Regions from separate parts of the Streptomyces sp. NPDC054961 genome, predicted to be linked through region 1. Evidence: riboswitches for the same ligand, from Rfam matches in the RefSeq annotation. Region 1 holds a riboswitch; the other holds the start of a gene.

Region 1 (7,353 bases):
GCGCACACCGTGGGCAGCACCGCGCTCACGGTGCTGTGCTGGAAGTGGCTCCGCCGCCTGGACCCCTCGATGTGGCCGCTGCGGACCGGACTCGCGCTGCTCATGTCCGGCGGAGTGCTCGACCTGGCCTTCCTCCTCGTGAAGTGGACGGCGATGGCCGCGTGCTGGAGCGGAGGGGACCTGGACTACCTGTCCACGAACGTGGCGCCGCCGCTGGGCGCCGCCGCGGCCCTGCTGGTGGGCTGCGGGTTCATCGTGCCCCTGGTCGGCGGATCGGCGCCGTGGCGGGACTACAGCCGCTACCGGCGGCTGCGGCCGCTCTGGGCGGCTCTGCGCGGGTTCTCCCCCTGCGGGGTGCGGCCCGTGCCGCTGACCTGGTGGTCACCGGTGGGGATCCGGCTGATCCATCGCGAATCCGTGATCGACGACGGGATCCTGGCCCTCGTGTACTGGTTCGACCCGGCCGTGCGCGAAGAGGCGTACGGGGCCGCGCGCGCCCAGGGACGGCCCGAGGAGCAGGCCGCGCTGGTGGCGGACGCGGCCATGCTCGCGGCGGCCTGCCAGCGCCGGGCGGCGTCGGAGCGGGCCGGCGCCCGCCCGGACGGCTCCGGGCCCGGCGGCGAGCACCCGTACCGCCTGGGCTCCCGGCCCCTGACCGAACTCGCGCGCGAGTTCCAGGCCTCCCCGATCGTGGCCGCGGCCCGCCACCGGGCCACCGGGGCCTGAGAGAGCCCCTCCACCACCCCTGCGGGGCCCTGGGACGCCCCGTACGGCCCTTTCGGGACCCGGTCGCACCCTTGGGGCCTCGTACCGCCCCGCAGGCCCTCCAGGCCGGCCCGGAGGGCCTGCGGACGCGGGACGCCCCGGGCCCGAAGGCCCGGGGCGTCGCGCCGTGCGGGAGGGGTGCGGCGGCCGGGTCAGAGGTCCGCGAGCGCCAGACCGGCCTGCGCGGCGGCGGCCTGGACGGTCTGCTCCAGCAGCACCGCGATGGTCATCGGGCCGACGCCGCCGGGCACGGGGGTGATCAGCGAGGCGCGGGCGGCGGCCGACTCGAAGTGGACGTCGCCGACGTTGCCCTCGTTGTAGCCGGCGTCCAGGACGACCGCACCCGGCTTGATGTCCTCGCCCCGGATGAACTCGGCCTTGCCGACGGCGGCGACCAGCACGTCCGCCTGGCGCACGAGGGCCGGCAGGTCCACGGTGCGGGAGTGGCAGTAGGTGACGGTGGCGTTCTGCTCCAGCAGCAGCATCCCGGCGGGCTTGCCCAGGATGGCACTGCGGCCGACGACCACGGCGTGCTTGCCGGTCAGGTCCACGTCGTAGGCGGCGAGGAGGCGCATGATGCCGCCGGGGGTGCAGGAGACGAAGCCGGGCAGTCCGAAGCCCATGGCGGCGAAGGAGTGCATGGTGACCCCGTCGACGTCCTTGCCGGGGGCGATGGCCTCGAAGGCGGCGCGCTCGTCGATGTGGTGCGGAACGGGGTGCTGGAGCAGGATGCCGCTGATCTCCGGGTCCTCGGAGAGCGCGGTCAGGGTGGCGACGAGCTCCTCGGTGGTCGTCGCGGCGGGCAGCTCCACGTGGCGGGAGGTGATCCCGGCCTTGGCGCAGCGGTTCTGCTTCATGCGCACGTACGTGACGGAGGCGGGGTCCTCGCCGACCAGCACGGTGGCGAGACAGGGCGCGGTGCCGGTGCGCTCGGTGATCCGCGCCGCGTAGGCGGCGGTCTGCTCCGAGATGCGGCGGGCGAGGGCGGTGCCGTCCATCAGCTCGGCGGTGCGGGCCGGCTGTTCGGTCTGGGCAGTCGTCATGGGGTCTCCTGAGCGTCGCTGCGGGATCGCGGTTCGCCCAGGCGCGCGGCAGTCGACGTACGGGAGCACGCCGGGCCGCTCCCCGGTGGTGATCCACCCGAACGCCAGTCACGGCCCGCCGCCCAGTGTAGGCGACCGCCCTGCCGACCCGGCGGGGCCCCCGGCGGCTCCCGGCGGCCCCGGCGCCCGGCAATCCGGTGGATGAGCCGCTCCCGGCCTGGGACGATCGGGGGATGACGCCCACCTTCGACCATCTCGTCGCGGAAGCGGAAGCCGTGTCCGTGGACGGCTGGGACTTCTCCTGGCTCGACGGCCGCGCGCGCGAGCAGCGCCCCTCCTGGGGCTACCAGCGGCTCCTGGGACAGCGCCTGTCCGGCGTCCGGGCCGCCCTCGACATCCAGACGGGCGGCGGCGAGGTGCTCGCCGGGGCCGGTCCCCTGCCCCCGCTGATGGTGGCCACCGAGTCCTGGCCGCCGAACATCGACAAGGCGACCCGGCTGCTGCACCCGCTCGGCGCGGTGGTGGTCTCGGACTCCGACGAGCCGCCGCTGCCGTTCGGCGACGAGGCCTTCGACCTCGTCGTCAGCCGGCACCCGGTGACGATCTGGTGGGAGGAGATCGCGCGGGTCCTGCGGCCCGGCGGTACGTACTTCTCCCAGCAGGTCGGTCCGGCGAGCGTCTTCGAGCTGGTCGAGTACTTCCTGGGCCCGCAGCCGGAGGAGGTCCGGCGCGGCCGGCACCCCGACGACGCGGTCGCCGATGCCACGCGGGCCGGCCTGGAGGTGGTCGACTTGCGGGCGGAGCGGCTCCGGACGGAGTTCTACGACATCGGAGCCGTGATCTACTTTCTACGGAAGGTGATCTGGATGGTGCCCGGCTTCACGGTCGGGCAGTACCGGGACCGGTTGCGCGAGCTGCACGAACAGATCGAACGCGAAGGCCCGTTCGTCGCGCACACCGCCCGATTCCTCATCGAGGCCCGCAGAACGGGCTGACAAGAAGGGCGGACGCAGCCACCGCAGATCGGTTGCCCGGTCACAGCGTGGCGCAGGTCACTCAATTCAGCGCGTAACGAATCTACTCGGGCGTGCGATGAACCGACAGGTGTCCTCGTGCGGCTCGGAATACAGACCCCCCTCGGGTCTGTTTCCCGAGTTCGCGCGAAGATGTCCCGCCACCCCCTTATATCTGTTCGCAACGAGAGGCTCCTTGTGTCGCTCAGCCCGTCCCGTACGTTCCCCACGGAGATCGCCGAATCCGAGGCCCTGGTCGCGCTTGTCGAGCGTGGCCGCGAGCAGGGTCACATCAACGGTGATGACGTGCGCCAGGCCTTCGAGGCCGGCCGCATCCCGGTGGACCAGTGGAAGCGGGTCCTGCGCAGCCTGAACCAGGTCCTGGACGAGGAGGGTGTCGCGCTGCACGTCAGCGCCGCGCCCGCCACGAAGGCTGCCGCCAAGAAGCCGCGCAAGGCGGCCGCTGCCCCGGCTCGCGCCGTCACCAAGAAGGCCGCTGCCGCGCCCCGCCCCATCGGCGCGCGCAAGACGGCCGCCACGGCCACCGCCGCGGCGATATCCGACCCGTCGGCCTCCGGGACCGAGGAGGAGGCGGCGGCCGAGGCCGCCGCCGCGCCGAAGAAGCGGACGGTCAAGAAGACCGCCGCGAAGAAGACGGCCGTGAAGAAGACGGCCGCGCCGAAGAAGGGCGCCAAGGACGGCGACGAAGACGCCGCCCCCGCCGCCGAGGGCGAGGACTGGGCCGCCGAGGACCTCGACGACGACGCCGAGAAGGAGACGCCCAAGACGGGCGGCAGCGCGGGCTTCGTCCTGTCCGACGACGACGAGGACGACGCCCCGGCGCAGACCGTCATGGTCGCCGGCGCCACCGCCGACCCCGTCAAGGACTACCTGAAGCTGATCGGCAAGGTGCCGCTGCTCAACGCCGAGCAGGAGGTCGAGCTCGCCAAGCGCATCGAGGCGGGTCTCTTCTCCGAGTACAAGCTCGAAGAGGAGGAGGACCACAAGCCCGCGTTCAAGCGCGAGCTCGAGATCCTCGTCGAGGACGGCCGCCGCGCGAAGAACCACCTGCTGGAGGCCAACCTCCGCCTCGTGGTCTCCCTCGCCAAGCGCTACACCGGCCGCGGCATGCTCTTCCTGGACCTGATCCAGGAGGGCAACGTCGGCCTGATCCGCGCCGTGGAGAAGTTCGACTACACCAAGGGCTTCAAGTTCTCCACGTACGCGACCTGGTGGATCCGTCAGGCGATCACGCGCGCCATGGCCGACCAGTCGCGCACCATCCGCATCCCCGTCCACATGGTCGAGATCATCAACAAGCTGGCCCGTGTCCAGCGCCAGATGCTCCAGGACCTCGGCCGGGAGCCCACTCCGGAGGAGCTGGGCAAGGAACTCGACATGACCCCCGAGAAGGTCATCGAGGTCCAGAAGTACGGCCGCGAGCCGATCTCCCTGCACACCCCGCTGGGTGAGGAGGGCGACAGCGAGTTCGGTGACCTCATCGAGGACTCCGAGGCGGTCGTGCCGGCCGACGCGGTCTCCTTCACCTTCCTCCAGGAGCAGCTCCAGTCGATCCTGGGCACGCTCTCGGAGCGCGAAGCGGGCGTGGTCTCCATGCGCTACGGCCTCAACGACGGCCAGCCGAAGACCCTCGACGAGATCGGCCGCGTGTACGGGGTCACCCGTGAGCGCATCCGCCAGATCGAGTCGAAGACCATGTCCAAGCTCCGTCACCCGTCGCGTTCGCAGGTGCTGCGCGACTACCTCGACTAAACCGGGGTCCGCGCCCTCAGGCCAGTCGGAAGACCGGCCCCCGGGGCGTGAACGGCAGGCAGGCGCCCTGCGGAACCAGGAAGGCGTGCTCGCGCCGGATCCGCAGGGTGTCGGTCCACCCGTCCGTGATCACCAGCACCGGGGCCCCGGGCGGGAAGTCCTCCGCCCTCAGCAGCAGGTCGATGCCCGGCTGCAGCACGGTCCCGCCCCCGCCCCGGATCTTCACCCGGCCCGCGATCTCGGTGGGGGGCAGATAGCCCGCGTCGTACGGCGCCGCGTCACAGAACACGACGCGGGCCGCCGGTACGTCGCGGGCTTCCGCGTACGAGGCGATGGCGCCGAGCGCCTTGCCGAGCAGGGCGGTGTCCATCGACCCCGAGGTGTCCAGGACCACGCCGAAGGTGCACCGGGCCGTCTCCTCCTCCGGAAAGTACCGGCCCGCACGCGGGATGTCCGGGGTCGAGGCCTGGCGGCGGGCGGGGCGCGCGAAGCTGCGTACCGGCTGCGGCCGCGGCACGTACGCGTCGAACCAGCGGGCCAGGCGTACGTCCCACGGCACCGGAGGGTGGGCCAGCGCCCTGATCTCCTCGACGAGCCCGGCGGGCAGCAGCCCGCGCTTCCCGTGCTCGTGCAGGTCGAAGCCCTGGACCAGACCGCGCCGGTAGAACTCGTCCAGGTCGGTGTACGGTCCGCTCCCCGGATGCGGCAGCGGCTCGCCCAGGATGTCCCCGCGGCCCTTGCCGCGCAGGGTGGCGAGCCGGCGCATCCGGCGCAGGTCGCCGGTGATCCGGTCGTAGACCTCCTCGGCCGAGAGGCCCTTCAGCGCGGGGTCGTACAGCAGCCCGTCGGGCATGTCGCCGACGCCCATCTCGACGAGCCAGCCGTTGACCACGTAGTCGGCGGCCACATTGTGGAGGTACGGGTCACGGGCGCCGCGGCGTTCGCCGTGGCGCAGGGCGGCGTGGAGCATCTCGTGGGCCAGGACGAACCGCCACTCGCCGTCGGTGAGGGAACGCAGCGGGTTCACGTAGATCTCGCCCGCGCTCGCGCTGACGGCGGCGATGGCGATGCCCTGGGCGCGGGCGAGCTCCGCGTCGGCGACGAGCCGCAGGCCCGCGGCGAGGCCGCCGAGCAGCGGGTAGGAGGAGACGAACCAGTTCAGGGCGCGTTCCCACGGCTGCGGGCGGTGGCCCTCACGGCCGGCGGCCAGATCCATGGTGGCGGACACGGACCGGGTGAGGGCATGGGCGAAGCCGGTCTGCCAGTCCGGGGCCGCGTTCCCGTTCTGCCAGGGCACCAGGATCTGGTCGGGGGCGCCGGGGGCGCTCGCGGCGCAGTCCTCGTAGCGGGGCGGGACGCCGCTCTGGCGCCAGGCGCCGGCGAGCTGCTCCTCGTCGCCTCCCGGGTACGCGTCGGGCAGCCGGTCGGGGGCCCGGCCGACGGGGAAGTTCAGCAGGAAGCGGTTGACGACCACGCAGCGGGCGGCGAGGTCGGCGCGGTCGGGCTGTGGCCGGCCGGTCTCCTCGGCGGCGGGAACGTGCCCGAATCCGAGGTGGAGCAGGCAGTGCGCCAGCGCCCAGGCCCACTCGGCGGGCTCGGCGCGGAGGGTGGGGTGGGAGTGGATCACGCCGTTGGAGGTGACCACGGCGAGTCCGGCGGCCGCGCAGAGCGCGCACGGGAGACCGCGGCAGAAGGTGGCGGAGACCGCGGCCAGGGCGGGGTTCTGCCGGACCGCGGCCCGCCCGGCCTCGTAGGCGAGGGTGGCGGGGTCGGGCTTGGCCTTGGCCTTGGCCTGCTGCGGGGAAGGCTTCCGGGTGGTCACCGGCGGGCCTCGACCAGCCGGGGCATGTCGCGGGCGGCCTCGATGAGGAACCAGGCGGGCAGGACGGGCAGGCCGTCCGCGTCGTCGGCGATGACGGTCTGGGCGACCTCGACGGAGATCTCGGCGAGCTGCACGAGCAGGGACTTGGCGCGGTAGGCGGTCTGCCGGACGCCGGGCGAGACGTGTTCCTTGCGGGCGGGGAGTTCCTTGACGAGGCGGCCCCGGAAGGCTTCGGCGAGGTAGTAGAGCAGGTCGCGGTCCTCCATGCGGGCGGGCCAGGAGGCGTCGCCCTTGATGACGGCCTCGATCCCGAAGCTGTGGCGGACGATCTTGGCGTAGCCGCGGAAGGAGACGGCGTGCGCGGGGGTGAGCGTGCCGTGCGCGAGGACGCCGAGCGTCTGCTCGTCCAGGCCGGGACCGAAGGAGTGCAGGGCGTCGGAGAGCATGTGCCAGGAACGGGGCGTGGAGAAGGGCTCCTCGCTCTTGGGCGGCTGCGACCAGAGGTGGTCGGGGCGGTCGGCGAGGTAGTCGGCGACCCAGGGGTGGATGCCGTTCTCGCCGGCCCAGACCAGCCAGTCCCCGGCGGAGGCCCGCAGGTGGACGTGGGTGAGCCGGTTGACGAGCGCGGAGGCGATGGGCCGCGCCAGCGCGTTGTCGGTGGCCCGGTTGCCGGCGCCGATCACGATGGAGCCCGCGGGCAGCTCGTAGGAACCGATCCGCCGGTCGAGGATCAGCGAGTAGAAGGCCTTCTGCACGTCCGGGCTCGCGGCGTTGAGCTCGTCGAGGAACAGGCAGTACGGCTCCTCGCGGGCGATCGCCTCGGGCGGGCAGAACACCGAACGCCCGTCACGGATCTGCGGAACGCCGATGAGGTCCTCGGGCGCGAGCTGCGTACCGAGCAGGCTGACGCACTCCAGGCCCAGGGAATCCGCGAACT
Region 2 (7,353 bases), on a different contig from region 1:
GACTACGGTCGTCGATTGTGACTTTTCGCCCGACGGCTCGGCCGTTCCACGCCCTGGTCCTGCGAAGGATCAGCTTCCGGTTCCGGTTCCTGCGTCAGGAACGGCGTACGGTCTTCTCGCCCGCGGCGGTCGCCGCATGGTCGGCCGACGAGCCCGGCTGCGTGGGGACGCCGGGCGCGCCGTTGCCGAAGGGGTATTCCCGCAGCTTGCGCCAGACCCCGTCCGAGCCCTGCTCGTAGAGGGCGAAGCCCTCACAGACCCAGTCCGCGGCGTAGTCCGCGAGGGTGCTGAACGCGAGGTCCATCGCCTCCTCGGAGATCCCGTGGGCGACGGTGACGTGCGGGTGGTACGGGAACGCCAGCTCCCGGTTGAGCGGGCCCTGCGGGTCGCGGACCCGGCCCTGGAGCCGGGTGCAGCCCGGGCCGCCCTCGGCGATCTGGACGAAGACGACCGGTGAGAGGGGCCGGAAGGTTCCCGTGCCGGCCAGCCGCATCACGAAGGGACGGCTCCCGGCCGCGACCGCGGCCAGGTGCGCGCGGATCTCCGGAAGCCGGTCCGCGGCCACCTCCGTCGGCGGCACGAGGGTGACGTGCGTGGGAATCCCGTGCGCGGCGGCGTCCCCGAAGCCGGCGCGCAGCTGCTGGAGGCTGCTGCCGTACGGCTCCGGGACCGCGATCGAAACGCCGAGCGTTACGGTCCCCACGTATCTCTCCTCCGCCTTGGTCCTGTGCGTCGTCCGTGCGCGGCTCGTGTGCCGAACAGGTGCTGCCGACCCAGTGTGGCGGCAGCACCCCCCGATTCGCCAGGGCCCTCTTCCTCTTCGGTCCCCGTCAGTGCTTCGCGGGCAGGAAACCGAGGCGGTCGTACGCCTGTGCCAGGGTCTCCGCGGCCACCGCCCGGGCCTTCTCCGCGCCCTTGGCCAGCAGGGAATCCAGGGTTTCGGGGTCGTCCAGGTACTCCTGGGTGCGCTGCTTGAAGGGTGTGACGAAATCGACCATCACGCCGGCCAGATCGGTCTTGAGCGCGCCGTAGCCCTTGCCCTCGTACGCGGCCTCGAGCGCGGCCACCGACTCGCCCGTGAGGGTGGAGTAGATCGTGAGCAGATTGCTGACGCCGGGCTTGTTCACGGCGTCGAAACGGATCACGGCCTCGGTGTCCGTGACGGCGCTCTTGATCTTCTTCTCGGTGGCCTTGGGCTCGTCGAGGAGGTTGATCAGGCCCTTGGGGGAGGACGCCGACTTCGACATCTTGATCGCCGGGTCCTGGAGGTCGTAGATCTTCGCGACCTCCTTGACGATGTGCGCCGCCGGGAGGGTGAACGTCTTGCCGAAGCGCTGGTTGAAGCGCTCGGCGAGGTCGCGGGTCAGCTCGATGTGCTGGCGCTGGTCCTCGCCGACCGGGACGGCGTCGGCCTGGTAGAGCAGGATGTCGGCGACCTGGAGGATCGGGTACGTGAACAGGCCGACGGTGGCGTTTCCGGCGCCCTGCTTGGCGGACTTGTCCTTGAACTGGGTCATCCGGCTGGCCTCGCCGAAGCCGGTGATGCAGTTCATGACCCAGCCGAGCTGCGCGTGCTCGGGCACGTGGCTCTGGATGAAGAGCGTGCAGCGCTCGGGGTCCAGGCCGGCGGCGAGCAGCTGCGCGGCGGAGAGCCGGGTGTTCGCCCGGAGTTCCTTCGGATCCTGCGGCATGGTGATCGCGTGCAGGTCGACGACCATGTAGAAGGCGTCGTGCGTCTCCTGCAGGGCGACGTACTGACGGATGGCTCCGAGGTAGTTCCCGAGGTGGAACGAACCGGAGGTGGGCTGAATGCCGGAGAGCGCGCGAGGACGATCAGAAGCCATGGGTTCATTCTCTCAGGTGGACCGGCCGGGTCCGGCCCGGCGCTGGCCGGAACCGGGCGGGTCGTCGGGACCCGGAGCCCCGGGGCACGGGCGATCACTGTGCGTACTCGCCCGTAACCGGTCGGCTTGATCTTGCCCGGAGCGAGCGACCGATTTCCCCCCGCCGGAGGGCCGGATCCGGCCCTCCGGCGTCCCCCGCGGGTTACGACAGCGGGAGACCCGGGGCCGGGAAGGCGGCCATCAGGTCCTCGACCTCGGAGCGGACGGCGGCCAGCGCGGGCTCGTCCGACGCCGCGGCGGCGGACACCGCGCGGGCGATCCAGTCGGCGACCACCGGCATGTGGGCCCGGGTGAGGCCCCGCGAGGTCAGCGACGGCGTGCCGATCCGGATGCCCGACGGGTCGAACGGCTTGCGCGGGTCGAACGGCACCGTGTTGTAGTTCACGACGATGCCCGCCCGGTCCAGCGCCTTCGCGGCGACCTTGCCCGGCACGTCCTTGCCCGTGAGGTCGATCAGGATCAGGTGGTTGTCCGTACCGCCGGAGACCAGGTCGAAGCCCCGCTCGAGCAGCGCCGCGGCGAGTGCCTTCGCGTTGGCCACGACCGCGTGGGCGTACGAGACGAAGGCGGGCTGCGCCGCCTCGTGCAGCGCCACCGCGATGCCGGCCGTCGTCTGGTTGTGCGGGCCGCCCTGGAGGCCCGGGAAGACCGCCTTGTCGATGGCCTTGGCGTGCTCCTCGCGGCACATCAGCATCGCGCCGCGCGGGCCGCGCAGGGTCTTGTGCGTGGTCGTCGAGATCACGTCCACGTGCCCGGCCGGGGAGGGGTGCGCCCCGCCCGCGATCAGGCCCGCGATGTGCGCCACGTCGGCGACGAGGACCGCGCCGGACTCCTTGGCGATCGACGCGAACGCCTCGAAGTCGATCGTGCGCGGGAGGGCGGTGCCGCCGCAGAAGATCAGCTTGGGGCGCTCGGCCAGCGCGAGGTCCCGTACGGCGTCGTAGTCGATCAGGCCGGAGTCCGCCCGGACGCCGTACTGGACGCCCCGGAACCACGAGCCGGTCGCCGAGACGCCCCAGCCGTGCGTGAGGTGCCCGCCCATCGGCAGGGCCATGCCCATCACGGTGTCGCCGGGCTTCGCGAAGGCCAGGTACACGGCGAGGTTGGCCGGGGAGCCGGAGTACGGCTGGACGTTCGCGTGGTCCACGCCGAACAGGCCCTTCGCCCGCTCGACCGCCAGCGCCTCGATCCGGTCGATGTTCTGCTGGCCCTCGTAGTAGCGGCGGCCCGGGTAGCCCTCGCTGTACTTGTTCTGCAGCACCGTGCCGGAGGCCTCCAGCACGGCGGCGGACACGTAGTTCTCGCTGGGGATCAGCCGCAGGGTCCGCGCCTGCAGGGTTTCCTCGGCGGCGACGAAGGACGCCAGCTCGGGGTCGGTGGCGAGCAGGGCGGGATGGGCGAGGTGGTGGTTCGCGCTCATGGCGGTTCCTCCGGGGTCGATGTCAGATCTCGTCCCCGCGAGGCCCAGGCGAGCGGCCCTGTATGCGGTCGTGCGCGCACGACTCCCCCGGAGTTGGTTCTCCGTACGCCAGTCGCCGTGCGTGCCGCACAGCTTAGCGGGCACGCCACGAAAAAGGTTTCTCCGTCCGGTATACGAGCGAGGATGCACAGTGACGCCACCCTCGTCACAGGCCTTGACGGACGATCGGAGACCCCGTGTCTGCAACTTCTGATGCCATCCGCTCCGCCGACGCGCACAGCGCGCACAACTACCACCCCCTGCCCATCGTGGTCGCCACGGCGGAAGGCGCGTGGATGACCGATGTGGAGGGTCGCCGGTACCTCGACATGCTCGCCGGCTATTCCGCCCTCAACTTCGGCCACGGCAACCGCCGTCTGCTCGACGCCGCCCGCGCCCAGCTGGAGCGGGTCACCCTCACCTCCCGCGCCTTCCACCACGACCGCTTCGCGGACTTCTGCACCGAGCTCGCCGCCTTGTGCGGCAAGGAGGCGGTGCTGCCCATGAACACGGGCGCGGAGGCCGTGGAGACGGCGGTGAAGACCGCCCGCAAGTGGGGGTACGAGGTCAAGGGCGTCCCGGACGGCCACGCCAAGATCGTGGTCGCGGCCGACAACTTCCACGGCCGCACGACGACGATCGTGTCCTTCTCCACGGACCACGAGGCGCGCGACCACTTCGGCCCCTACACCCCCGGGTTCGAGATCGTCCCGTACGGGGACCTCACCGCGCTCGCCGCGGCCGTCACCTCCAACACCGTCGCCGTGCTCCTGGAGCCGATCCAGGGCGAGGCGGGCGTCCTCGTACCGCCCGCCGGATACCTGCGGGGCGTACGGGAGCTGACGCGGGAGCGGAACGTCCTGTTCATGGCGGACGAGATCCAGTCGGGGCTGGGCCGGACCGGCAAGACCTTCGCGTGCGAGCACGAGGAGGTCGTCCCGGACGTGTACATCCTCGGCAAGGCGCTGGGCGGCGGCGTCGTCCCGGTGTCGGCGGTCGTCGCCGACCGCGACGTCCTCGGCGTCTTCAAGCCGGGCGAGCACGGCTCCACCTTCGGCGGGAACCCCCTCGCCTGCGCCGTGGCGCTGGAGGTCATCGCGATGCTCCGCGGCGGCGAGTACCAGCAGCGCGCCACCGAACTCGGCGACCACCTGCACCGGGAGCTGAACCTGCTGGTCGGCGGCGGTGCGGTGACCGCCGTACGCGGCCGCGGGCTGTGGGCGGGCATCGACATCGACCCGGCGCGCGGGACCGGGCGGGAGATCTCCGAGAAGCTGATGGAACTCGGGGTGCTCGTCAAGGACACCCACGGGTCGACGATCCGGATCGCGCCGCCGCTGGTGATCAGCAAGGAGGACCTGGACTGGGGCCTCGACCAGCTCAGGTCGGTCCTCTCGGACGACTAGCCGGCGCGTGGCCGGCCGGCGCGCGGGCCGGCCGGCTGACCGGTGACCGGCTGACCGGCCGGCGGTCAGACGATGACGTGGGGCAGGAAGCGGGCGTACTCGTCCGTGACCGGCCCCGCCGATTCGCGGATGCCGAGCCCCGCCGCCTCGTCCTCGACGACCCACGCGCCGAGCACCACCCGGTTGCCGTCGAAGTCGGGCAGCGGGGCCAGGGCCTGGAAGACGTACGTCTCGTCCGGCTCCGGCGCGAACGGCTCGCCGCCCACCGGGTGCAGGGTGACCCCGGCGCCCTCGCGGCCCAGCAGCGGCTTCGCCACGTAGCCGGTGGTGCCGGCGAGCTCGCGCGGGCCGTCCAGGTAGGCGGGCAGCAGGTTCGGGTGCTCGGGGAAGAGCTCCCACAGGACCGCCAGCAGCGCCTTGTTGGAGAGCAGCATCTTCCACAGCGGCTCGATCCAGGCGGTCGTGCCGGAGCCGCCGCCGAGGTCGTACGTGCCCAGCACCTGCGGGGCGAACTCGTCGGTGACGAGCCATTCCCACGGGTAGAGCTTGAAGCAGGCGCGGATGAAGCCGAGCTTCTCGTCCACGAAGCGTTCCGTCAGGCCGTCCCAGCCGATCCGCTCGACGGACAGCGCCCGCGCGTCGAGGCCGGCCTGCTCGGCCGTCTCGCGCAGGTAGGCGACCGTCATCAGGTCCTCGCCGAGCTCGTCCGTCTCGGAGTGCGCGAAGTGCACCGTGGCGGACGGCAGCAGCTCCGCCTGCCGGCGCCAGGCGTCGACGAGCCGTTCGTGGAGGGAGTTCCACTGGTCGGCGCCGGGAAAACGTTCCTCCATCCAGAACCACTGCGGGCCCGCCGCCTCCACCAGCGAGGTGGGGGTGTCGGCGTTGTACTCCAGCATCTTGGCCGGGCCGCCGCCGCCGTCGTAGTTCAGGTCGAAGCGGCCGTAGAGCGAGGGCTGTTCGGCGCGCCGCCGCCAGGACTCGGCGATCAGCCCGGCGAGCTTCGGATCGGTGATGCCGAGGTCCGCGAAGCGGTCGTGCGCGACGATGTGCTCCGCCGCCGCCAGGCACATGGCGTGGAGCTCCTCGACCACGTTCTCCAGCGCCTCGACCTCGGGCAGCGAGAAGGAGTAGTAGGCGCTCTCGTCCCAGTACGGTCGCAGGGAGTCGTCGGGGTACCGGGTGAGGGGGTAGATCAGCCCCTGCTCCTCGACGGTCTTCTGCCAGTCGGGACGGGGCTCGATGGTGTGCCGCTTCATGGGTGTGCAGTCCCTCGGGTTTCCGGTCAGCCGCCGCTGGAGCCGGAGCTCTTGTGGCCGCCGATGCCGCCGCGGGTGACGGCGGACTTGTCGAAGCTGCCGCCGGACGCCTTGCCGTTCCGCACGGAGCCGCCGTAGTAGTACGTGCCCCGGCCGGAGCCGCCGCCGCTGCTCTTGCAGTACTTGTCGTCCAGTTTGTCGAGCGTGGTCCGGTCGACGCAGCGCCGGTCCGGCTCGTTGCTGTTGCCGCAGGCCACGAGCGTGGCCGCGAGCAGGCCCATGCCGCCGAGCACGACGGCGCCGGACCGCATGCGGCGCTGGTTGGTACTGCTGCTGTCCATGTCTGCTGCTCCCCCTAGTGGCGTGCTGCCGACAGACTAGATCGAGGCCCCCGGCCGATGGAATCCGGCCGTCCCCGGATCCGTGACCTAGAGTCGGTTCGTGCTTCTTGGGATGATTTGCGCGCTCGGTGCGGCGATCTGTTTCGGCACGGCCTCGGTCCTCCAGGCCGTCGCGGCCCGGACGGCCGAGCCGGGAACGGGCTCGGGAGTCGACACCGCCCTCCTCCTGCGGGCGCTGCGCCAGTGGCGCTATCTCGCCGGTCTCGGCCTGGACGGGATCGGCTTCGTCCTCCAGATCATCGCCCTGCGCCACATCCCCATCTACGCGGTGAGCGCGGCCCTCGCCGCCAGCCTCGCGGTGACCGCGGTGGTCGCGGCACGGCTGCTGCGGGTACGCCTCAGCGGCACCGAGTGGGCCGCGGTGGGGGTGGTGTGCGGGGGGCTGGTGATGCTCGGGCTGGCCTCGGGCGAGGAAGGCTCCGGGACCGGGTCGCTCGCGCTGGAACTGGGGCTGCTCGCGGTCGCCGGGCTGGTGCTCGTGACCGGGGCCGTGGCCGGCGGCCTGCCCGACCGCAGCCGGGCGCTGACCCTGGGGCTGGCGGCCGGAACGGGCTTCGGGGTGGTGGAGGTGGCGGTCCGGCTCATCGACGACATCTCGCTCTCGGCCCTGAGGAACCCCGCCCTGTACGCGCTGCTGCTGGGCGGTGGCGCGGGCTTCCTGCTGCTCACCTCGGCCCTGCAGCGCGGCTCCGTGACCACGGCGACGGCCGGGCTGGTGCTGGGCGAGACGATCGGCCCGGCGGCGGTGGGGGTGATCTGGCTGGGCGACCGCACCCGCGAGGGGCTGGCCTGGCTGGCGGTCACCGGCTTCGTGGTCGCCGTCGCCGGAGCCCTCGCGCTGGCCCGCTTCGGCGAACCCCCGGCGGACCCGGCGGACCCGGCGGACCCGGCGGACCCGGCGGACCCGGCGGACCCGGCGGACCCGGC

What was found. Region 1 has a riboswitch for ZMP and ZTP ahead of ACWF9Z_RS15945 (bifunctional 5,10-methylenetetrahydrofolate dehydrogenase/5,10-methenyltetrahydrofolate cyclohydrolase). Riboswitches for the same ligand answer to the same signal wherever they lie in the genome.
Region 2: it holds a riboswitch for ZMP and ZTP, as region 1 does, so the genes downstream of both, ACWF9Z_RS13145 (serine hydroxymethyltransferase) here and ACWF9Z_RS15945 (bifunctional 5,10-methylenetetrahydrofolate dehydrogenase/5,10-methenyltetrahydrofolate cyclohydrolase) in region 1, are expected to answer to the same signal.

What each region holds. Positions count from the first base shown of each region.
Region 1 is NZ_JBSGWY010000015.1:21,173-28,525, reverse strand. It holds gene ACWF9Z_RS15950 (MAB_1171c family putative transporter) at 1-726, shown strand, start outside; gene ACWF9Z_RS15945 (bifunctional 5,10-methylenetetrahydrofolate dehydrogenase/5,10-methenyltetrahydrofolate cyclohydrolase) at 918-1,808, opposite strand; ZMP/ZTP riboswitch at 1,837-1,930, opposite strand; gene ACWF9Z_RS15940 (class I SAM-dependent methyltransferase) at 2,042-2,803, shown strand; gene ACWF9Z_RS15935 (RNA polymerase sigma factor) at 2,975-4,594, shown strand; gene ACWF9Z_RS15930 (vWA domain-containing protein) at 4,611-6,416, opposite strand; gene ACWF9Z_RS15925 (ATP-binding protein) at 6,413-7,353, opposite strand, start outside.
Region 2 is NZ_JBSGWY010000011.1:31,432-38,784, reverse strand. It holds gene ACWF9Z_RS13155 (2'-5' RNA ligase family protein) at 95-703, opposite strand; gene trpS (tryptophan--tRNA ligase) at 831-1,844, opposite strand; gene ACWF9Z_RS13145 (serine hydroxymethyltransferase) at 2,047-3,324, opposite strand; ZMP/ZTP riboswitch at 3,360-3,450, opposite strand; gene rocD (ornithine--oxo-acid transaminase) at 3,561-4,769, shown strand; gene ACWF9Z_RS13135 (glutathionylspermidine synthase family protein) at 4,835-6,025, opposite strand; gene ACWF9Z_RS13130 (hypothetical protein) at 6,052-6,366, opposite strand; gene ACWF9Z_RS13125 (hypothetical protein) at 6,479-7,353, shown strand, end outside.